Regions from separate parts of the Ornithinibacter aureus genome, predicted to be linked through region 1. Evidence: predicted binding sites of a transcription regulator. Region 1 holds the regulator's gene; each other region holds the start of a gene.

Region 1 (7,629 bases):
GGCTGCCCCGCCGCGGCATTCAACTGAAAACGCATGTCAGACATCGATTTCCCCTCCCTGAGCACACCAGTGGTGTGCAAACCCCGGACGTGCCGCATGTCCCCTGCGGCACGGATTCCACGCTAGGCACGCGCGCGGCGCCCATGTGGGCGATTCTGGAACGAATGTGAGCAATCTCAGGAACGGCTCCGTCAGGGGTCGGTGGTTCGCTGGACCCATGGACACCGCGACCTGGCAGACCCACCCGCTGACGCCCGACCGGTTCGACGACTTCGCCGACATCGTCAATCCCAACCGTCGCGAGGTGGCGTGCTGGTGCCTGTCGCACCGGCTTCGCGCGGCGGACATCCGCGAGCTCGGCGGCGACGGAGAAAACCAGCGGGAACGGGCGATGCGGGCGCTGTGCGAGCGTTCCGTGCCGCCCGGTGTCGTCACCTACCGGGACACAGTTCCGGTCGGGTGGTGCAACATCGGGCCGCGCGCAGACATCCCTCGCTTGGTGAACAGCGCGCTGATCCGGCCGGTCGACGACGTGCCCGTCTGGAGCATCGTGTGCGTCGTCGTCCGCGGCGGACACCGTCGACAGGGGGTCGTCGGGCACCTCCTCGAGGGGGCCGTGGCGCACGCCGCCGCCCACGGCGCACCCGCCGTCGAGGCCTACCCTGTGGATCCCGTAGGTCGTATGGACACGACGATGGCCTTCGTCGGCACGCGGTCGATGTTCGAGCGGGCCGGCTTCGAGGTGATCGGCACGACGGATGCCGTGGCGAGCAGGATGCCGCGCATCGTCATGCGCCGCACGCTGGGCTGAGGCGATCTCGCCTGCTCGAAGCGGGGCACCCACCGAGCTTGCCCGAGCTTGCCCTGACCAACGCACCCATACCCACACACCCGCACCCACACCGACCAATAGGTCAGTGTGGGTACGGGCTGTCCGGGTCAGCGCTGCTCAGACCGTGGGGCCCTTGGCGCGCAGCTTGTCGACCTCGGCCATCGCCTCACGCAGCTCACCGAGCCAGGTGTCGGCGTGCTCACCCACGAGGCGCACCGACCACGCGAGGGCGTCGCTGCGAGAGCGTGCCACACCGGCGTCGACGAGGGTGTCGAGCACGGCCCGCTCGGGCTGACGCAGCCGGGTCATGACCGGGACGGCCAGGTGGGTGAACATCACGGTCGTCTCGCCGACGCGCGCGCCCCACGAGACGGTGCGCTGGTAGCGGGCCTGGGCCTCGCTCGCGGTGGCGATCCGCTCGTCACGGGTGTCGGCGCGGAACCGGCTGATCCGGCCCTCGGCCTTGGCCGGGTCGGTCTCGGCGTCGACGTTGGCGAGGACACCGATGACGGTGATCTCCTCGCGGTCGACGGTGATCTCGACGCCGTCGAACCAGTCGTCGGGCAGGCGCCCGGTGAACCAGCTCTGGGCGTCGTCGGCGCTGGGCAGGTCACCCTGCTGCCAGCCACCGGGGCGGCCGAAGCCACGCCCACGGGGGCCACGAGGGCCGCGCGGGCCGTCCTCGCCGGGGCCGCCGCCGGGGCCAGGACGACCGCCACGGGGACCGCGGACGCCGCGCATGCCGCGCGGCCCACGGGCCGTTCCCGAGGCGTCGACGGTGTCTGGGTCTGAGGGGGTGACGTGTGGGTGTCGCATGGCGTACTCCTTGCAGTGATTACTTGAATACATCCTATCAAAAGCAAGGCACGCCGAATCTGTTCCCGAGCACGACGTACCCCGTCGGCGGTCGGTGCGACGATGACCGGCATGCGCACGGCATCCCTGCCCCAGGTGCGCCGACGGCGGTTGGCCACCCAGCGCCTGTCGGCGGCCGGGCTGCCGCACGGGGGTGACGTCGTGCGGCTCCTCACCGCCGTGCAGTCCCAGGACGCGCCGCTGGCCGCGTGGTCACTCGCGATGCGGATGCCGCCCGGCACCACCTGTGCGGGCCTGCTGGCCGAGCAGTCGACTGGCGGCTGGGTGCGCACCCACGTGCTGCGCCCCACCTGGCACCACCTCGCCCCCGAGGACCTGCGCTGGATGCAGCGCGCCACCGGCCCACGCGTCGAGTCATCCCTGAACGGCCGGCGCCGCGGGCTCGGGCTCGACGACGACCTGATCCTGCGCGCCTTCGGAGTGCTCGAGCGCGTCCTCGCGGGGCCGACGCCGCACACCCGCCGAGAGCTGCGGCCACGCTTCGAGGCGGCTGGCCTGCCGACCGACGTCGAGCGGCTCGCGCACCTGCTCATCGTCGCCGAGCTGCGCTCGTTCATCTGCTCGGGCCCGCCCCGCGGCGCGGAGCACACCTACGTGCTCGCCGACGAGACGCTGCCCCCGGCCCCCCCTTGACAGCCTCGACGCCGACGACGCCCGCCGAGAACTCACGCGACGTTTCTTCGCCGGCCACGGCCCGGCATCCGAGCGCGACTTCGCCCGCTGGTCCACCCTCACCCTGACGCAGATCCGCGCAGCCCTGCGTGACCTCGAGGGCGCCCTCGACCACGTCGACGCGGGCGGCCACCGCCTCTGGTTCGACCCTCGGATGCCGTCGCGCACCTCGCGCGCGCCGGTCGCCATGCTGTTGTCGACGTTCGACGAGGTGTGCCTGACCTATCGGGACACGGGCTTTCCCCGCCGCGACCCCTCCGCGGCGCGGGCCCGATTGGTGTCCGAAGCCGGCGGCGGGATCGCCGTTGTCGGCGACGAGGACGTCGGCGTGTGGAAGCGCACCGTGACACCGAAGGCCGTCAAGGTCACCGTGCGGGGCGACACCGCGCTCGATGCCGCGGATGCCGCGGCGCTCGGCAACGCGGCATCCGGCCTTGCTGCGTTCCTCGAACTCCCCCTGGACCTGACGTTCGCGTAGCCCTCGTCAGACCTTGTCGGCGATGACGACGAAGTTGGCGACCCGGTGACCGTCACCGCGCAGACCGTAGGCGTCATCGCAGGTGATGATCGCCAGCCGGGTCCGCGAGGTGTTCTCACCCCAGACCGTCTGGTCGGTGGTGACCTTCTTCTTGTCGATGGCGCCAGCCCGAGTCACGCGGTACTTCACGGTCTTCCCACCCTCGAACACCTCGACGGTGTCGCCGACCTTGACGTCAGCCAGGTCGGCGAAGACGTCGGGCCGCTTCCCGGTGGCGACGTGAGCGGCGATGACGGCCGTGCCGACCTTGCCGGGGCGCACCCGCTCGTACCCCGTGAACCACATCACGGTGCCCGGGGCTGGGTCGATCGTGCCGTTCGAGCTCAGCCCCTCCCCGCGCATGGCGCGGTCCAGCCCGATGGCCGGGATCCGGATGCGCAAGCCCTCGGTCGAGGGCGCCTTGCTCGTGGATGCCGTCGGGGTTGGTGTCGGCGTGGGCGTTGGCGTGGGGCTGGGAGTGCTCGGGGTGATCGATGGCGCCGGGGTCGTCGCGGCTGGGGTGGCCGCGACGGGAACGGCATCGCCGTCGCGCTGCATCACCCAGGTGAGCAGCGCGACGGCGAGGACGATCAGGGCCACGCCCACCGCACGCAGTGGGCGAGAAGTCATCAGCGGTGGCTGCCCTGACGGCGGCGGCTGAGGACGAGGGCGCCTGCTCCGGCGACGAGCGCGGCGCCGGCGGCGGCCAGCCCAAGACCCGGCACGGAGGCGGAGTCACCGACGCGGTCGGTCTCGACCACGGGGCCGGTGACGGTGGGCTTCACCGAGGGCTTCGTGCTGACGGTCGGCGACGGGCTCGGGCTGACCTCGTCCTCGTACTCGGCGACGCAGAGGATGACCTCAAGGTTCTGACCGGCGGCGTGCTCGATCTCATCACCGACCGAGGGCTCCCAGTAGAGCTCGAGGTCAGGGTCCTCCTCCGTGCCCTCTTCGGGGAAGCCCGCGAGAACCGCGAGGTAGTAGCCGAAGTCTGCGGGCTCGGCATCCTCAGGAAGCTGGAAGGCGTCGGTGATCTCGGGGATGTCGACCGGGGTGCTGATGTCGCCGAAGGACTCACACCACGCGTCGACGTCCTCCTCCTCGGCGAGGATGTCCTCCCACACCGTCGGGTCAAGCAGCTCGGGGTCGAACGGGATGGAGTCGTCGGGCTCGATCACGGCGGCGAACGCCGGAGCCGCGAAGGCGACGGGTGCCGCGATGAGGGCAGCGGCCCCGACGAGCGGCACCAAGGGCTTGAGAAGGCGGTTCATGGGGCAGACCTTTCGACAACGGGCCAGCACAGACCCGCCAGTGACTGATGAATGACACAGGGACTGGACAGAGCCGTTGATCCCCCGCTCACCCGGAACGATAGCGTCGCAGCGCACGACCCGCACACCCCATTCGGCTGATGACCACGGGCGGGCCGGCCGCCCACATCGACCAGGTCCAGCACCTCGAACGCCACTGCGTGAGAGCCGAGCAGCACGAAGGGCGCCACCCCCCTGCACGGGGGTGACGCCCTTCGGCGTTTCTGAGCCGGGTCGAGGGACTCAGGTCTGGGGCACCGGCTGCCTCACGGCACCCGGTGGAATGAGGGTCAGGAGCTCGGGATCACCAGCTGCTGGCCGGCGCTGACCTGCGCGGTACTGAGGTTGTTGGCGATCTGGATCGCGACGATGGCCTGGTCCATCGACAAAGTCGGCAGCTCGGCCACGGCGATCTGCGACAACGTCTCGCCCGGGGCGACCGTCACGGCCCGCAGCGGCTCACTCGCCCCTGCCCCGCGCAGCCCGGTCAGGCTGGTCACTGCGACCACCGCGAGCACGAGGAGGAACAGCGCCAGGCGACCGCGGCGCGTGAGGCGAACGCCACCGGCATCCGCCGTGGTTCGCGCGCCACCCTGCACGAGGACGAGGTGAGGACGCTTCGGGGCCGGCCCGGCGTACCCGAGCTCGGTGTGGTCCCACGCGAGTGCACTCATGATGTCTCCTCCATCTCGGGGGCCGAGGCCGCCGTCGAACCGGTGTTCGATAGAACGTCTGTACGAGTTGTAGCACGAATGTTCGAGCCACTCAAGACACACCTCGAAGAAATGTTTGAATTCTCTGTACGAGACTCGTAGGGTGGTGTCATGCAGGAGATCCTGCCGACGAGCACCGACAGTCGGCCTGACCTGCGAAAAGACCGGAACTGACACCAGCGCCGGTGACCGTGACCGAAGGGGTCGACATGGCACGTCCGAGGAACGCCGACATCCACGAGATGCCCGACCGCGGCGACGGCGGCGCGCTCACCCATCGCCAGCGCAAGGTCCTCGAGGTCATCCGCAACTCCATCGACCGGCGCGGCTACCCGCCGAGCATGCGCGAGATCGGCGACGCCGTCGGTCTGACCTCCCCCAGCTCGGTCGCCCACCAGCTCTCGGCCCTGGAACGCAAGGGCTACCTGCGGCGCGACCCGAACCGCCCCCGGGCGATCGAGGTCATCTCCCCCGACACCGCGAGCGACGAGCCCGGCTACCGCGGCGTGCCCGACCACGACGACGAGGACGTCACCGGCATCAACGACCAGCGGCCGGAGGCCACCTACGTGCCGGTGCTCGGTCAGATCGCTGCTGGTGTGCCGATCACCGCGGACGAGGTCGTCGAGGACGTCTTCCCCCTCCCCCGCCAGATCGTCGGCGAGGGGTCGCTGTTCCTCCTGCGGGTCGTCGGCGACTCGATGATCGACGCCGCGATCTGCGACGGCGACTGGGTCGTCGTGCGCCAGCAGCCCAATGCCGAGAACGGCGACATCGTCGCGGCGATGCTCGACAACGAGGCCACCGTCAAGACCTTCAAGCGGCGCGACGGCAAGGTCTGGCTGATGCCGCACAACCCGGAGTTCTCACCGATCGACGGAGACCACGCAACGATCCTGGGCAAGGTCACTGCAGTCCTGCGCCGCGTCTGACGGTCCTGCGCCGCGCCTGCGGCTGCAGCCGGGAAGAACTTTCTCGCCCGATGCCGGAACCTTCAGGTGAGCACCACTTCTTTTGTGGTGCTCACCTGAACCTTGTGGTGCGAACCTCGGCCCGCGCCGTCAGGGCGCGCTCTGACAGGTGCATCAGTCGTCGCGGTCGCCGAGCCACGCCAGGGCCCGACGGCAGGATGCCGTGACGTCACCGGCGAGCCCGGCCTCCTCCCACAGCTCCCACCACTCGTTGGCGTGCGAGCGCACCGCGCGGCGCAGCACCTGCCGCGACTTCTCCACGAGCTCCTGATCGCCCGTCGGCAGGGGCTCGTCGATGAGCCACTGCGGAAGGTATGGCTCCCCCTGTGCCGCAGCGGGATTCACGCTGGCACCCACTGCTGCGGCACCCGCCACGGCCTCACACATCTCCGGCGCCTCGATGTACCCCGACGACCGGAGCACGGTCTCGAGCGCAGCCAGGACGACGGCCGGTCGCTGGTCGCGCGGCAGGTCCTCCAGATCACCGAGGAAGTCGAGTGCGTCGTCGTTCTCGAAGGGTCCTGATCCGGTGGCTCCCATGGTTTCAGCGTACGCCTGCCAGAGCACGACGGGTCGGCGGCGGGGCGTTGCCCGCGTCACTCACGCATCGTCATGTGGCGGATCGTCATGGCGCGGATCGTCACGGCGGCGCACCGTTGCCCGGCCGGCGCTGGAGCGCTCCACGGGTCAGGCCTGGTGATCGACCAGGGCGCGCAGGCTCGGCCGAAGTGGGGCATCCACGCGCACCGTCATGAGGTCGTCGCCCCGTGTGGGTCCGCGGGTGATGGCCATGACGGGGATGCCGCGCTTCGCGGCGTGCCGGACGAACCGCAGTCCCGACATCACGGCCAGCGACGAACCCAGCACGAGCAGGGCCGGCGCCTCGTCGGTCAGGGCGTAGCAGGCGTCGACCCGCTCTCGTGGGACCGAGCCTCCGAAGAAGACGACATCGGGTTTGAGGGTGTCGGCGCCGCAGGTGGTGCAGTGCGGCAGGTGGAACGCGGTGACGAGCGCGTCGTCGAGCACGATGTCGCCGTCCGGGCGGATCTGGCTGCTCACCCGCGACCCGTCCGACGCCTCGCCCGACGCGAGCGCCTCGAACCCCGGATTCTGCTCGGCCATGCGGGCCTGGAGCAGGTCGCGGTCGGTGCGTGTGCCGCAGGTCAGGCACAGCACCTCGGCGAGCGTGCCATGCAGTTCGGTGACATCTCGACTGCCGGCGGCCTGGTGCAGACCGTCGACGTTCTGGGTGATGACCGGCCCGAGCACACCACGCGCCTGAAGCGCCGATACCGAGCGGTGGCAGTCGTTGGGCTCGGCGTGGCTGAACCGCTGCCAACCGATGAACGATCGTGCCCAGTAGCGCTGCCGAGCCGCGCTGCTGCCGACGAACTCACCGTGCTGCATAGGGGTGACCCGGCGCTGGCCGTCCGGGCCTCGGTAGTCCGGGATGCCGCTGTCGGTCGACATCCCGGCCCCGGTGAGCACGAGCGTTCCCGGGTGGTCCAACAGCAGCTCGGCCACCGCTTCGAGCGACGCCTGGGTGAGTGGTGCCGCAGAGGAGAGCGCAAGGGTGAGTGGCGCGACGGCATCCGGCATGGCGTGGATCCTCCCACCCCACCTCGACCTATTGCACTCCAGCCACCTCCCACCCCGACTGATTGCACGTCAGCCCCCTCCACGCCCATCCATCAGGTGGCTGGAGTGCAAGAAGTCGGATCACCCGGGGTACGAAAGT
Region 2 (7,629 bases), 370 kb from region 1:
GAGGTACTTGTACCCGCAGCCGACGGCCAGGTCGGCGCCGTGCTCGTCGAGGCCGACGTCGAGCACCCCGGCGGAGTGGCACAGGTCCCAGCAGGCCAGGGCGCCGACCTCGTGGGCAGCCCGGGTGATCTCGGCGAGGTCCCAGAGCTCGCCGGTCCGGTAGTCCACCGACGAGTAGGAGGCCAGCACCAGGTCGTCGCCGACCTGCGCGATCCGGGCCACGGCATCCGCGGGGGAGACCCGCTCGACGACCAGCCCGGCATCGCGCGCCGCGGCATCCGTGACGTAGAGGTCGGTGGGGAAGGAGTCGGGGTCGGTGAGCACGACCCGGCGGCCCGGGCGCATCCGCGCGGCCGCGACCACGGCCTTGTAGAGGTTCACCGAGGTCGAGTCGGTGCAGACGACCTGGCCGGGTGCCGCCCCGATGAGCGCGCCGATGGCGTCGCCGACGCGGGCAGGCGCCTGCCACCAGCCCGCGTCGTTCCAGCTCGCGATGAGGTCGTTGCCCCACTGGCGGTGCACGACGTCGGCCACCGCCTCGGCGACACCCTGCGGCAGGGCCCCCAACGAGTTGCCGTCGAGGTAGATCACCCCGGCGGGAAGGCGGAACCGGCCACGAAAGTCGGTGGCGGCGTGCAGGACGTCGAGCTCGCGGGCTCGTTCGGTCAGCGCTGACGTCATGACCTGACCGTATCGGCCCCACGCCGGGGCACCCCGACTGTCGGCCACCGCAACCCCGGACGCCCGACCGGGCGCGCCGGGCGAGCACGTACGCTCATCGGTCGTGACCGGCATCCCCCTCATCGGCGTCCTCGCAGTGCAAGGCGACGTGCGCGAGCACGTCGTGGCCCTGGCCACCAGCGGTGCCCGCACCATGACGGTCCGACGGCCCGAGGAGGTCGCGCAGGTCGACGCTCTCGTCATCCCCGGTGGGGAGTCGACGACGATGGACAAGCTCGTGCGCGCCTTCGACCTCCAGGCGCCGCTGCGGGAACGGATCGCGGCGGGGATGCCGGTGTACGGGTCGTGCGCGGGGATGATCATGCTCGCGGACCGCATCGCCGACGCCCGGCCCGACCAGCAGACCCTCGGCGGGCTGGACATCACCGTGCGACGCAACGCCTTCGGGCGCCAGGTCGACTCCTTCGAGGAGGACCTGCACATCCGCGAGCTCGGCGGCGAGCCGGTGCGCGCCGTGTTCATCCGGGCGCCCTGGGTGGAGGACGCGGGGGAGTCGGTGAAGGTGCTGGCCCGGGTCGAGCACGGACCGGCCGCAGGTAGGATCGTCGCCGCGCGGCAGGGTGACCTGCTCGTCACCTCGTTCCACCCGGAGGTGACCGGTGACCACCGCGTCCACCAGTTCTTCGTCGACATCGTTCGGCAGCACACCGCCACGGCGCACGGGGCCACCACGGGCCCTGCCGCGCCAGACCAGAGGGAGCGTTCATGAGCGGCCACTCCAAGTGGGCGACCACCAAGCACAAGAAGGCGGCGATCGACGCCAAGCGCGGCAAGCTGTTCGCCAAGCTGATCAAGAACATCGAGGTCGCGGCGCGCACCGGTGGCGGCGACCCCACCGGCAACCCCACGCTCTACGACGCGATCCAGAAGGCCAAGAAGTCCTCGGTCCCCAACACCAACATCGACAACGCGGTCAAGCGCGGGTCGGGCGCCACCGCGGGTGGGGCCAACTGGGAGACCATCACCTACGAGGGCTACGCCCCCGGCGGTGTCGCCGTGCTCATCGAGTGCCTCACCGACAACCGCAACCGGGCCGCCGCCGAGGTGCGCACCGCCCTGACCCGCAACGGCGGCCAGCTCGCCGACCCGGGCTCGGTCAGCTACGTGTTCGACCGCAAGGGGGTCGTCATCGTGCCCAAGGGGGAGAAGACCGAGGACGACATCCTCGAGATCGTCCTCGAGGCCGGGGCCGACGAGGTCAACGACCTGGGGGAGTCCTTCGAGGTCATCTCCGAGGCCAGCGACTTCGTTGCCGTGCGCACGGCGCTGCAGGAAGCCGGGGTCGACTACGACTCGGCCGAGGCGTCGTGGGTGCCGAACCTCCAGGTGCCGCTCGACCTCGACGGGGCCAAGAAGATGATCCGCGTCATCGAGGCCCTCGAGGACTCCGACGACGTCCAGGACGTCTTCGCCAACGGTGACATCCCGGACGACGTGCTCGCCCAGCTCGACGAGGAGTGAGGCGCAAGGCGCGCCCCGGGTGACCTCCTGGTCGATCTGGGCACGGTGGGGGCAGGCTGCGCGTGTTGCTGCACATCCCGCGGGCGTTGCCTGTGTAGCGTGTCGTCCCGAACAGGTGTTCTAAACCGCTGCCCATCGTCGAAGGGACCCCGCTCGTGCGCGTGCTCGGAGTCGACCCCGGCCTGACCCGCTGCGGTCTCGGCGTCGTCGACGGTCGCCCCGGCAAGGCCGCGATGGTCGCCGTCGGTGTCGTGCGCACCCCGAGCGACGGCGACCCGGGGGAGCGTCTGGTCTACCTCGAGCGTCAGCTCGAGAGCTGGCTGGCCCGCTACGAGCCCGACGTCATGGCGGTCGAGCGGGTCTTCGCCGACACCAACATCACCACCGTGATGACCACGGCCCACGCCACCGCGGTCGCGCTGCTCACGGCGACCAAGCGCGGCATCCCCGTCGTCTTCCACACCCCGACCGAGGTCAAGGCCGCCGTCACCGGCTCGGGCCGTGCCGACAAGGCGCAGGTCACGGCGATGGTCACCCGCATCCTCGGCCTCGAGGTCGCGCCCCGCCCCGCGGATGCCGCCGACGCGCTGGCCCTGGCGATCTGCCAGGCGTGGCGCGGTGCCCAGCTCGCCCGCCTCGACGCCCTCGCGGCGGCGCAGGGGCGGCGATGATCGCCTCGGTGCGCGGTGAGGTCACCCACGTCGGTCTCGACCACGTCGTCGTCGAGGTGGGTGGTGTCGGCATGTTCGTCCACACCACCCCCACGACGGCATCCGGATGCCGTCGCGGCAGCGAGGTCTCCCTCGCGACCACCCTGGTCGTGCGCGAGGACTCGCTCACGCTCTTCGGTTTCGCCTCGCCCGCAGAGCGCGACATGTTCGTCACCGTGCAGACCGTCTCCGGGGTCGGGCCCCGCCTCGCGCTGGCGATGCTGTCGGTCATGGGCCCGAGCGAGCTGGCCGCGGCCCTGGCCAGCGGCGACAGCAAGGCCCTGACGTCCATCCCCGGCATCGGCGTGAAGTCGGCCCAGCGGCTCGTTCTCGAGCTGCGCGACAAGGTCGGCGCCATCCCGGGTGCGGCGCCGGCCGCAGGCCCGGGCTCGCCAACGACCCGTCCCGGTGAGGAGCCGTGGCGGGCACCGGTCACCGAGGCCCTCGTCGGGCTGGGCTGGTCGGCCAAGCAGTCATCGGATGCCGTGGAGCGCGTTGCCGTGTCCGCGCCGGCCGACGCCGACATCGCCGCCTACCTGCGGCTGGCCCTGCGCGAGCTGCGGCCGTGAGCGGCGGGGCGCGCGAGCGCGGCTTCGCCAGCGAGGTCGTCGAGGCGGACGGGTCCTACGAGGCCACGGCCCGCGTCGTGGACCCCGGGCGCTCCGAGGACGACCGGGTCGTCGAGGCGGCGCTGCGACCCCGTCGCCTCGCCGAGTTCCCGGGTCAGCCCCGCGTGCGTGACCAGCTCGGGCTGGTGCTCGAGGCGGCCCGCCGGCGCGGCCGTCCACCGGACCACGTCCTGCTCTCCGGCCCGCCCGGGTTGGGAAAGACCACCTTGGCGATGATCGTCGCGGCCGAGCTCGAGAAGCCCCTGCGGCTCACGAGCGGCCCGGCCATCCAGCACGCCGGTGACCTGGCGGCGGTGCTCTCCTCGCTGGACGAGGGGGAAGTGCTCTTCCTCGACGAGATCCACCGGATGAGCCGGTCCGCCGAGGAGATGCTCTACCTCGCGATGGAGGACTTCCGGGTCGACGTCATCGTCGGCAAGGGGCCCGGAGCCACCGCGATCCCTCTCGAGCTGCCGCCGTTCACCGTCGTCGGCGCCACCACCCGCTCGGGGCTGCTGCCGGCGCCGCTGCGTGACCGGTTCGGGTTCACCGCCCACCTCGACTACTACGACGTCGCCGACCTCGTCCAGATCCTGCACCGCTCGGCCGGCCTGCTCGGGGTCGAGGCCGACGAGGACGGCATCCGGGAGATCGCCGGGCGCTCCCGCGGGACGCCGCGCATCGCCAACCGCCTGCTGCGCCGGGTGCGGGACTGGGCGCAGGTGCACGGCGAGGGCCACGTCGACCTCGCGGCCGCGCAGGTCGCCCTGGCGCTGTTCGACGTCGACGCCGTCGGCCTGGACCGGCTCGACCGCGCCGTGCTCGAGGCGCTGTGCCGCCGCTTCGGCGGCGGGCCGGTCGGCCTGTCGACCCTGGCCGTGGCCGTGGGCGAGGAGGCCGACACCGTCGAGACCGTCGCGGAGCCCTACCTCGTGCGCGAGGGATACATCGTGCGCACACCGCGCGGGCGGGCGGCGTCCCCGCGGGCCTGGACCCACCTGGGCATCACCGCGCCACGCAGCGCGCCCCTGCAGGACCTGCTGCCCGTGGACGGCGACAGCGACGACACGGCGCCCGGCCGGTTCGGCGGCTGACCCCCGCCGACCTGCCGCTCGCCGAACGAGGCGCGCCGCACGGGCGCTGACGTTGGAACGGGTGGAACCCGTCACCTACACTCGGGCGTTGGCCCGGGTGCGCCCCTGCCGCATCCTCGCCTGCCACGAGCGGGCACCCTGACCACTAAGGACCGATCTCACCCATGGACTCCGGCTTCGGCTACGTCGTCATCCTGCTGCTCCCGTTCCTGCTGCTGGTGTTCATGATGTTCACCCAGCGCAAGCGGGCCCAGCAGATCCAGGCCCTCCAGGCCGCGCTGGTCGTCGGCGACGAGGTCGTCACGACCTCCGGCCTGTACGGAACGGTCGTCGCGCTCGACGATCGCGTCGTCACGCTCGACACCGGCAACGGCGTCACGGTGCGCTACGACCGCCGGGCCATCGGTTCGCACGCCTCCGAGGTCGCCTGACCATGTCGTCGAAGTCCCAGCGCTCCTCCGCGCGCCGAGCCCTGCTCGCCCTCACCGTCCTCTCGCTCGCCCTCGCGGGGCTGCTCGCCGGTGCGATGCACTGGTCGGACGCCCAGGCCACCCCCAAGCTGGGGCTGGACCTCAAGGGCGGGACGCAGATCATCCTCGAGCCCAAGACCGTCGAGGGCCAGACCGTCACGGCCGAGCAACTCAACCAGGCTCGCAACATCATCGTCCAGCGTGTCGACGCCGGTGGTGTCTCCGGTGCCGAGGTGACGACGCAGGGTGACCGCAACATCGTCGTGAGCATCCCCGAGATCCCGACGCAGGAGGTGCGCGACGCGATCAGCAAGTCCTCCCAGCTGCAGTTCCGTCCCGTCCTCGCGATCGCCGCGGGTAGCCCGCAGCCGCAGCCGACGGCGTCCCCGAGCGGTACGGCATCCCCCGAGCCCAGCGCCTCACCGAGCGGCACGGCGTCGCCCGCACCGTCCGGGGCACCGGCCGCGAGCCCGTCGCCGACCCCGACCGTGGCGAGCAGCGCCTCACCGACGAACAACAGCTCGGTCCCCGAGGCGCTCATGGCGCCGACCCCGTCCCCGAGCGCGTCGGCCAGCCCGTCGCCGACGCCCAGCCCGACGGCATCCACCGCGACCCCGACCAGCCCGACCGACCTCGCGTGGATCACCCCCGAGGTGAGCGCCCAGTTCGAGCTGCTCAACTGTGCTGACCCCGAGGCCCTGGACAACCTCGTCGACGACCCGGCCAAGCCGCTCGTCACGTGCCAGGACGACGGCAGCGTGAAGTACATCCTCGGCCCGGTCGCCGTCGCCGGTGACAAGATCAGCGACGCCACCTCGGGGTACCGCACCAACCAGCAGGGCGTCGTCACCAACGAGGTCGAGATCGCCCTGACCCTCACGAGCGAGGGCGCCGAGCAGTACGCCGACATCAGCCGTGCCATGGTCGCCCTGCCCGAGCCGCAGAACCAGCTGGCAGCGACCTTGGACTCCCGGGTGATCGTCGCGCCTCGCTTCAACGAGGCCATCCTCGACGGCCGCGCCAGCATCACCGGTGGCTTCACCCTGGCCGAGGCCCGATCCCTGTCCGACCAGCTGAAGTTCGGTGCGCTGCCGCTGTCGTTCGTCGAGCAGACGAGCATCGACATCAGCCCCACGCTCGGCAGCGAGCAGCTGCGCTACGGGTTCATCGCCGGCTTCATCGGCCTGTTCCTCGTGTTCGTGTACTCCATGCTCCAGTACCGCGTGCTGGGTCTGGTCACGGTGGCCTCGATCCTCGTCGCCGGCCTGCTCACCTACCTCGCCATCACGATCCTCGGGTGGTCGCACAACTACCGCCTCGACATGGCCGGCGTGACCGGCCTCATCGTCGCCATCGGGTTCACCGCCGACTCGTTCATCGTCTACTTCGAGCGCATCCGAGACGAGCTGCGCGACGGGCGCTCCCTCGCCGCCGCCGTCGAGACCGGGTGGAACCGCGCCAAGCGCACCATCCTCATCGCCGACGGCGTGAACTTCCTCGCGGCCGCGGTGCTCTACGCCCTCGCCAGCTCGAGCGTTCGCGGCTTCGCGTTCACCCTGGGCCTGACCACGCTCATCGACCTCCTGGTCGTCTTCTGGTTCACCCACCCGGTGGTCTCGCTGCTGGCCCGGCGCCCGTTCTTCCGTGACGGTCACGCCTGGTCCGGTCTGGATCCCCGTCGCCTCACCCTGAGCTCGGCCAAGCCCCGGTATGCCGGTCGCGGCCGATTCACGCACCCCACTCCTGCCGCGGCAGGCACCGAAGGAGGTGTGGCATGAGTTCGCGCTTCGCCACGCTCGGCAACGACCTCTACACCGGCGAGAAGTCGGTTCCCGTCGTCGCCCAGCGGCGCCGGTTCTACATCGCCTCAGCCGTCGTCATGCTCATCGCCGTCCTCGGGCTGGTGTTCCAGGGCCTGAACCTCGGTCTCGAGTTCCGCGGTGGTTCGGAGTTCCGGGTGGCGACGACCTCGCTGCCCTCCACGTACGAGGACATCGCCCGTCAGGCCATCGGTGCCAGTGAGGGCCAGCGTGACGTCAACGTCACCGTCGTCGGCAACAACACCGTGCGGGTGCAGACCGAGCGCCTGAACGACACCGACAGCCAGGCCGTCCGTCAGGACCTCGCCGAGGCCTTCGAGGTGGCGACCTCCGAGGTCAGTGGCACCTTCATCGGCCCCTCCTGGGGTGCATCGGTCAGTCAACAGGCCCTGCGCGCGCTGGTGATCTTCCTGGCGCTGGTGGCTGTCGTCATGAGCATCTACTTCCGCAACTGGAAGATGGCCGCGGCCGCGCTCGTCGCCGTGGTCCACGACATGATCATCACCGTCGGGATCTACGCCCTGGTCGGGTTCGAGGTGTCGCCTGCGACGATGATCGGCTTCCTCACCGTGCTCGGCTACAGCCTCTACGACACGGTGGTGGTGTTCGACAAGGTGCGCGAGAACACCACGGAAGCCTTCGCCAACGGCCGTATGTCCTTTGCCGAGGCCGCCAACCTGGCCGTCAACCAGACGATGGTCCGCTCGATCAACACCACGATCATC
Region 3 (7,629 bases), 900 kb from region 1:
TCCGGCTCAGCACGACGACTCCTCGTGGTGGATGTCAGCCGGGGCCACCGTACGGTGACCCTGCTGCTGTTGCTGCTGCTGGGCCTTCATGCTGTCCTCGTGGGATGCCGTGGGGGCACTCATGACGACGACCTCGCGGTTGTCCGGTGGCCGGCTGGAGGTGCTGGTCGCGGCCCGACGGTCCGAGAGCACCCAGGTGTCCTTGGACCCACCGCCCTGGCTGGAGTTGACGACCAGCTCCCCCTCGGGGAGGGCGACCCGGGTGAGGCCTCCCGGCAGCACCCGCACGCGCTCACCGTCGTTGACGGCGAACGGCCGCAGGTCGACGTGGCGTGGGGCGAGGCGGCCGTCGATGAAGGTCGGCACGGTCGAGAGCTGCACGACCGGCTGGCCGATCCAGCCCCGCGGATCCGCAGTCAGCTGGGCGCGCACCTGCTCGAGGGTCTCGGCGTCTGCCTTGGGCCCGACGACGAGGCCCTTGCCACCCGAGCCGTCGACGGGCTTGACGACCATGTCGTGCAGGTTCTCCAGGACGTGCCGGAGCGCCTTCGGCTCGTCGCAGCGGAACGTGTCGACGTTGCCGAGGATCGGGTCCTCGTCGAGGTAGAAGCGGATGAGGTCGGGCAGGTAGGAGTAGATGAGCTTGTCGTCGGCCACGCCGTTGCCGATGGCGTTGGCGACCGTGACCCGGCCCGCTCGCATGGAGGAGACCAGCCCCGCGACCCCGAGGATGGAGTCGCCGCGAAAGTGCACCGGGTCGAGGAACTCGTCGTCGATGCGCCGGTAGATGACGTCGACGGGGCGGTCCCCGGTGGTCGTGCGCATGCGCACCTGCCCGCCGACGCAGACGAGGTCACGGCCCTCGACGAGCTCGACCCCCATCATTCGGGCCAGCAGCGCGTGTTCGAAGTAGGCGGAGTTGAACACCCCAGGGGTCAGCACGACGACTGTGGGGTCGCTGGCCCCGTCGGGTGCAGCCGCCCGCAGCGCCGCGAGGAGCATGCGCGGGTAGTCGTGCACGGGCCGGATGCGCATCGTCGCGAACGCCTCCGGGAAGACGTTGGCCATGGCACGGCGGTTGGCGATGACGTAGCTGACGCCCGAGGGCACGCGCACGTTGTCCTCGAGCACCCGGAACGTGCCCATCTCGTCGCGGATGAGGTCGACGCCGGCGACGTGCACGCGCACGCCGTTGCTCGGGCGGATCCCCATGACGGCCCGGTGGTAGTGCTTCGAGCTCGCGATGAGGCGCCACGGGATGATGCCCTCGTGCACGGCGCGGGGGATCTCGCCCTCGCGCGAGTAGATGTCGTCGAGGAAGGACTCCAGCGCCGTGACGCGTTGCACGACCCCGGACTCGATGACCTGCCACTCGTGGGCGCTGATGACGCGGGGCACGGCATCCAGGGGAAAGGGCCGCTCCTCCCCCGCGTGGTCGAACGTCACGCCCTGGTCGAGGTAGGAACGCGCCAGCGAGTCGGCCCGCTCCTTCAGGGCCTGCCCGTTCATCCCGCGCAGCGTGTGGAACACCGGTTTGTAGGGCGTTCGGGGCGAACCGGGCTCACCGAGCATCTCGTCCCACGCCCGGCCGAGGGCGTAGTCGTCGAACAGGCCGCCTGCGGCCTCGGCCGGCATCTGCTCACTCACGTGACGAACCTATGGCCACGGCGTGAACCTGTCATCACACCCGTGTCACCCCCGTGTTTCGAAGCGCTGGTGTCCACAGGGTGGACGGCCTACTCTGGCGCGCATGACCCAGCCCGGCCCGTCGGTCTCCCTGCGTCCGGTGGATGCCGGGAGCTGGCGTGCCGTCGCCGGCCTCACCATCGTGCCCGGCCAGGACGCCTACGTCGCGGCTGCCACCCACTACCTCGCGCTCTGCGCCTACGAGGACGTGTGGAAGCCACTGGCGGTGCATGACGAGCAGGGCGCCGTGGTGGGCTTCCTCATGTGGGGCATCGACGACGAGGACGGCAGCTGCTGGCTCGGTGGGGTGATCGTCGACGCCGCGCACCAAGGTCGCGGGGTGGGTCGCGCCGCGCTGGTCCAGGCGCTGACGACCCTTCAGCCCCGGGACGACGCCGCCGGGTTCGCGCTGGCCTACCACCCGCAGAACACGGCGGCGAAGGGTCTCTACGCCAGCCTGGGCTTCTTCGAGACAGGCGAGACCGACGACGACGAGGTCGTGGCGCGGCGCCGTCCCGCCTGACCCGGGTGGTCGGGTCGAACCGAGTCGCTACGCGACGGTGCAAGCGCATGACAGGCTGGGGCCCGGTTGGCTCGACCCCGAACCAGCCCATCTCGAGGGGATCCTTCGCGTGCGCACCCTGCTCAACATCATCTGGTTCGTCTTCGGCGGGCCTTCGGGCGAGCAGTCGTGCAGCAGCCGGATGCCGGCGCCGGCTCGGTGGTGCTGAACATCCTGTGGATCGTGCTCGCGGGGTGGTGGCTCGCCCTCGAGCACGTCATCACCGCAGTGGCCCAGGCGATCACGATCATCGGCATCCCGCTGGCCATTGCCAACCTCAAGATGATCCCGATCTCGCTCTTCCCCTATGGCAAGCAGATCGTGCCGACCGATTCGCTGTCCGCGGCGCAACGGCCGCTGCACTCCTTCTGAGCGCGCGCCGAGAGGCTCAGTCGCGCTGGTTCTCGGGAGCCTCGCGCACGGCCTCACGCACCACCCGCATCGTCACGTCCGAGGGATAGCCCTTGCGGGCGAGCATGCCGGCGAGGCGGCGGGTCTGCACGAGCGGTTCCAGACCGGTCATGGACCGCATCTTCTTCGCCACGAGCGCTCGGGCTCGCTCCTCCTCGTCGTGCGGGTCGACCTCTGCCAAGGCTGCGTTGGCCGTCTCGTCGTCGACGCCCTTGCGGCGCAGCTCCTGGGCCAGTGCCCGCCGGGCGAGCCCTCGACCGGCCTGCTGGGACCGCACGAGCATGCCCGCGTAGGCGGTGTCGTCGACCAGGCCGACCTGCTCCATGCGGTCGAGCACCGCGGCGGCGACGTCGTCGGGGCAGTCCTTGCGGCGCAGCACCTGCTCGAGCTGGGCACGACTGCGCGGACCAGCGGTCAGCTGGCGCAGCACGATCTGGCGGGCCCAGTCGAGCGGGTCGGGCTCGCTGCCCCGCGTGCGCGGGTCGCTCTCCGGATCTGCGGGAGGGGGCGCAGCCGCACGTCGCGCTGGTGGTACCACGGGCTCGGGAACCGACGACGACCCCGCCGCCCACGGGGGCGGAGGGGTCGTCGAGTCGGCGAACGGCATCCGAGCGTCCGGGATCGAGCGGGGGATCAGAAGTCGACCGGGACGTCCGGCACGGCGGCCAGCATCTCCGCGCGCGGGACACCGATGCCGAGCTTCTCCTTGATCTTCTTCTCGAGCTCGTCGGCGAGGTCCGGGTTGTCCTTGAGGAAGTTGCGGGCGTTCTCCTTGCCCTGCCCCAGCTGGTCCCCGTCCATCGTGTACCAGGCACCCGCCTTGCGCACGAAGCCCTGCTCCACCCCCATGTCGATGAGGCCACCCTCGCGCGAGATGCCCTGCCCGTAGAGGATGTCGAACTCAGCCTGCTTGAACGGCGGACTGACCTTGTTCTTCACGACCTTGCACCGGGTGCGGTTGCCGACCGCGTCGGTGCCGTCCTTGAGGGTCTCGATGCGCCGCACGTCCAGACGCACCGACGCGTAGAACTTCAGCGCCTTGCCGCCGGTCGTGGTCTCGGGAGACCCAAACATGACTCCGATTTTCTCGCGGAGCTGGTTGATGAAGATCGCCGTCGTGCCGGTGCTGCTGAGGGCGCCGGTGATCTTGCGCAGCGCCTGCGACATCAGGCGGGCCTGGAGGCCGACGTGGCTGTCACCCATCTCGCCCTCGATCTCGGCACGGGGCACCAGGGCCGCCACGGAGTCGATGACGATGATGTCGAGCGCGCCGGAGCGGATGAGCATGTCGGCGATCTCGAGCGCCTGCTCCCCCGTGTCGGGCTGGGACACCAGCAGCGCGTCGGTGTCGACCCCGAGGGCCTTGGCGTAGTCGGGGTCGAGCGCGTGCTCGGCGTCGATGAACGCCGCGATGCCGCCGGCTCGCTGCGCGTTGGCGACCGCGTGCAGGGCGACGGTGGTCTTTCCCGAGCTCTCCGGTCCGTAGATCTCGACGACCCGGCCGCGCGGCAGGCCGCCGATGCCGAGTGCGACGTCGAGGGCGATGGAGCCCGTGGGGATGACCTCGATGGGGGGCCGCACGTCGTCTCCGAGGCGCATGACGGCACCCTTGCCGTGCTGCTTCTCGATCTGGGCCATCACCGAGGCGATCGCCTTGTCCTTCTCCCCACCGTTGGCCGCAGCCGTGGGGTTGGGCATCACGGGTCCGCGATTTCCTGCCATGTCACACCGTCTCTTCCTGTTCGTGCAGCGAGCGCGCCCACCGGCGACCAGCTCTCGCCATCGGTCTCGTCGCGAGGTCTGGGTCAGACGCTAGGTGGCGGTACCGACAACGGTCACGGGCTGCCGTCGAGCCTGTGGACAAGTGCCGTCGGGGACACCACCTGTGGACGACCATAGACGAACACCTGTTCGATCCTCCACATTGACGGGCGACACGCCGACGCCGTGTGGTCGAATCAGCCCGTGCCCACCGCAGACGGCCACCACCGGCCACTCAACGCCAGGAGGCCCGTGACCGTCGCGACGACGTTTCCCGGGATCACGGTGTGGCGCACCTACCAGCGCGGCTGGCTGCGCGGCGACCTGCTCGCCGGGGTGACCGTCGCCGCCTACCTCATCCCGCAGGTCATGGCCTACGCCCAGATCGCGGGGCTCCCGCCGGCCGCAGGCCTGCTCGCGATCGTCGCGCCCACCCTCGTCTACGCCGTCCTCGGCTCCTCCCGCCAGCTCTCCGTCGGCCCAGAATCCACGACGGCGCTGATGACCGCGACCGCCGTGGCCGCGGTCGGTGTCAGCGGCCCCGACGCGTACGCCGCACTCGCCGCGGCCCTCGCCGTCGTCACCGGCGCCCTGTGCCTCCTCGGTTGGGCCTTCGGACTGGGGTTCCTCGCCGACCTGTTCTCCAAACCGGTGCTCGTCGGTTACCTCGCCGGGGTTGCCGTGCTCATGGTCGTCAGCCAGATCGACAGCCTCACCAGCATCGAGGTGAGCGGCGACTCGATGCCCGCCGAGGTCTGGAGCGCCCTCACCCACCTCTCGGACGTCCACGCACCCACCCTCGTGCTCTCGAGCACCCTCCTCGTGCTGCTCCTGCTCGCTGCGCACTTCTTCCCCCGCCTGCCCAACCCCCTGCTCGCGGCACTGCTCGGCGCCGCGGCCGTCATGGTGCTGGGGCTCGACGAGCTCGGTGTGGCGGTCGTCGGCCCCCTGCCGTCGGCCCTCCCCCAGCTGAGCCTGCCGGACCTGTCGCCGGATGCCGTGGCCACCATGCTGGCGCCCGCGCTCGGCATCGCCGTCGTCGCCTACTCCGACAACGTGTTGACCGCACGAGCCTTCGCCGAGCGCTCCGGCCAGCAGGTCGACGCCAACCAGGAGTTCCTCGCGCTCGGCGCGGCCAACATCGCCGGGGGGTTGCTCTCCGGGTTCCCCGTGAGCAGCAGCGGAAGCCGCACGGCGATCGGTGCCTCGATGGGCAGCCGGACCCAGCTGTACTCGCTGGCCACCCTGGCCACCGTGCTCGTGGCCGTGCTCGCGCTCGGCCCGGTCATCGCCGCGTTCCCGAAGGCCGCCCTCGGGGCTCTCGTCGTCTACGCCGCGGTCCGGCTCGTCGACGTCGCCGAGATCCGGCGGGTGGCCCGGTTCCGCCGCAGCGAGCTCGTCCTGCTCGTCGCGACCACGCTCGGGGTGTTCGTGTTCGGCGCGCTCTACGGCATCCTGCTCGCCGTCGCGCTCTCCCTCGGCGACCTGCTGCGCCGCGTCGCCCGGCCGCACGACGGCATCCTGGGCTATGTGCGCGGCATGGCGGGCATGCACGACGTCGACGACTTCCCGGATGCCGTGCAGGTGCCGGGCCTGGTGGTCTACCGCTACGACTCGCCGCTCTTCTTCGCCAATGCCGAGGACTTCCACACCCGCGCCCTGGCCGCCGTGGACGACGCGGAGGCCCCGGTCGAGTGGCTCATCATCAACGCGGAGTCCAACGTCGAGGTCGACCTGACGAGCCTGGACGCCCTGGCCAGGCTCCACGACGAACTCGTGTCCCGAGGCATCGTGCTCGCCCTGGCCCGCGTCAAGCAGGACCTTCTCGACGACCTCGAAGCGGCCGGGCTGGACGACGCCATCGGCACCGAGCACTTCTACCCGACGCTGCCGACGGCCGTCACCGCCTACCTGTCATGGCACGCGCAGACCCACGGCAGACCGCACCCGTTCGGGCCGGTGCCCTAGGAGCGTGGGTCAGTAACACGCCAGTCGGGTTCCGCTGCTGAGGTGGGCGCTTGGGGGAGAATCTGGTGTGCCTGATGATGACGCGCGGGTGTTGTTCGAGTTGTGCGATGAGTCGACCGGTCGGGGCTCGGCGCCGGCGGAGCCGGCGGCGGGAGTGCCGGTGAGCAAGACGTTCCGGGCGTTCGCGCCGGAGCAGGACTTGTTGTTGCCGCCGTCGCTGGATGACTGGCTGCCGTCCGAGCACTTGGCTCGGTTTATCGCCGAGCTGGTTGATGAGCACCTGGACTTGTCCCGGATCCGCGCCTCGTACACCAAGGCCAAGGGCGCCCCACCGTACGACCCACGGTTGATGGTGCGGATCCTGCTGTACGGGTACACCACCGGGGTGCGCTCCTCACGCCAGTTGGAGGCGTCGTGTCAGGACGTGGTCGCGTTCCGGTGGCTCGCGGCCGGGGCGGGTCCGGACTTCCGGTCGATCGCGCGGTTTCGCAAGCGGCACCTGTCCGCATTGGGCCACCTGTTCGTGCAGGCGTTGGCGTTGTGCCAGGCCGCGGGGATGGTCAAGCTGGGCCGGGTCGCGTTGGACGGGACGAAGCTGCGCGCGAACGCCTCGCGGCGCAAGGCCATGAGCTACGCGCGGATGAGCGAGAAGGAGAAGATCCTCGCCGACGAGGTGTCCGAGTTGCTCGCGCAGGCCGAGGCGATCGACCAGAGCGAGGATGCCCGGTTCGGCAAGGACTCACGCGGGGACGAACTGCCGCAGGAGCTGCGGCGCCGCGAGTCGCGGCTGGCCAAGATCCGGGAAGCGAAGCAGGCACTCGAGGACGAGGCTCGGGAGCGCGCCGAGCAGGAGGCCCGAAAGAGGGCCGCCACGCGGGGTGAGGGCGAGGACACTACCGCGCAGCGGGTCGCCGACGCGGTCGCGGCGGCGGTGCCGAAACCGAAGGCGCAGCGCAACTTCACCGACCCGCAGTCGCGGATCATGAAGACCTCCGACGGGTCATTCCACCAGTGCTTCAACGCCCAGGCGGTCGTCGATGACGGCCATCAGGTGATCGTCGCGGCCGAGGTGAGCGACTGCGCCGCGGACGTTGCCAACCTGATGCCGATGACCGAACAAACCACCGTGAACACCGGACATGCGCCGGGTGAGGTGCTCGCCGACGCCGGGTACTGCTCGGCCGACAACCTGGAGCAGGCCGCCACGGTCAGCGCAGCGAGCGGGACCGAGTTCTTCATCG

Evidence for each region. Region 1 encodes LexA, which represses DNA repair genes until DNA is damaged. Its sites were predicted from a motif close to TCGAACANNTGTTCGA; they were not measured.
Region 2: a site for LexA is predicted at 2,310-2,325, ahead of ruvC (crossover junction endodeoxyribonuclease RuvC). Genes of this name have one in related genera too.
Region 3: a site for LexA is predicted at 4,559-4,574, ahead of recA (recombinase RecA). Genes of this name have one in related genera too.

Annotation. Positions count from the first base shown of each region.
Region 1 is NZ_VMSB01000001.1:1,028,422-1,036,050, forward strand. It holds gene C8E84_RS04900 (hypothetical protein) at 1-44, opposite strand, end outside; gene C8E84_RS04905 (GNAT family N-acetyltransferase) at 218-811, shown strand; gene C8E84_RS04910 (hypothetical protein) at 950-1,648, opposite strand; gene C8E84_RS18320 (DNA glycosylase AlkZ-like family protein) at 1,760-2,341, shown strand; partial or broken gene C8E84_RS18325 (DNA glycosylase AlkZ-like family protein) at 2,346-2,858, shown strand; gene C8E84_RS04925 (class F sortase) at 2,865-3,527, opposite strand; gene C8E84_RS04930 (hypothetical protein) at 3,527-4,168, opposite strand; gene C8E84_RS04935 (LysM peptidoglycan-binding domain-containing protein) at 4,498-4,881, opposite strand; gene lexA (transcriptional repressor LexA) at 5,130-5,852, shown strand; gene C8E84_RS04945 (DUF4259 domain-containing protein) at 6,006-6,431, opposite strand; gene C8E84_RS04950 (NAD-dependent protein deacetylase) at 6,579-7,490, opposite strand.
Region 2 is NZ_VMSB01000001.1:662,529-670,157, reverse strand. It holds gene kynU (kynureninase) at 1-681, opposite strand, end outside; gene pdxT (pyridoxal 5'-phosphate synthase glutaminase subunit PdxT) at 785-1,450, shown strand; gene C8E84_RS03240 (YebC/PmpR family DNA-binding transcriptional regulator) at 1,447-2,202, shown strand; gene ruvC (crossover junction endodeoxyribonuclease RuvC) at 2,358-2,873, shown strand; gene ruvA (Holliday junction branch migration protein RuvA) at 2,870-3,481, shown strand; gene ruvB (Holliday junction branch migration DNA helicase RuvB) at 3,478-4,614, shown strand; gene yajC (preprotein translocase subunit YajC) at 4,779-5,045, shown strand; gene secD (protein translocase subunit SecD) at 5,048-6,862, shown strand; gene secF (protein translocase subunit SecF) at 6,859-7,629, shown strand, end outside.
Region 3 is NZ_VMSB01000001.1:127,063-134,691, reverse strand. It holds gene C8E84_RS00650 (alpha-E domain-containing protein) at 1-13, opposite strand, end outside; gene C8E84_RS00645 (circularly permuted type 2 ATP-grasp protein) at 7-1,635, opposite strand; gene C8E84_RS00640 (GNAT family N-acetyltransferase) at 1,751-2,209, shown strand; gene C8E84_RS00635 (YccF domain-containing protein) at 2,378-2,620, shown strand; gene C8E84_RS00630 (regulatory protein RecX) at 2,637-3,266, opposite strand; gene recA (recombinase RecA) at 3,293-4,357, opposite strand; gene C8E84_RS00620 (SulP family inorganic anion transporter) at 4,625-6,388, shown strand; gene C8E84_RS00615 (IS1182 family transposase) at 6,549-7,629, shown strand, end outside.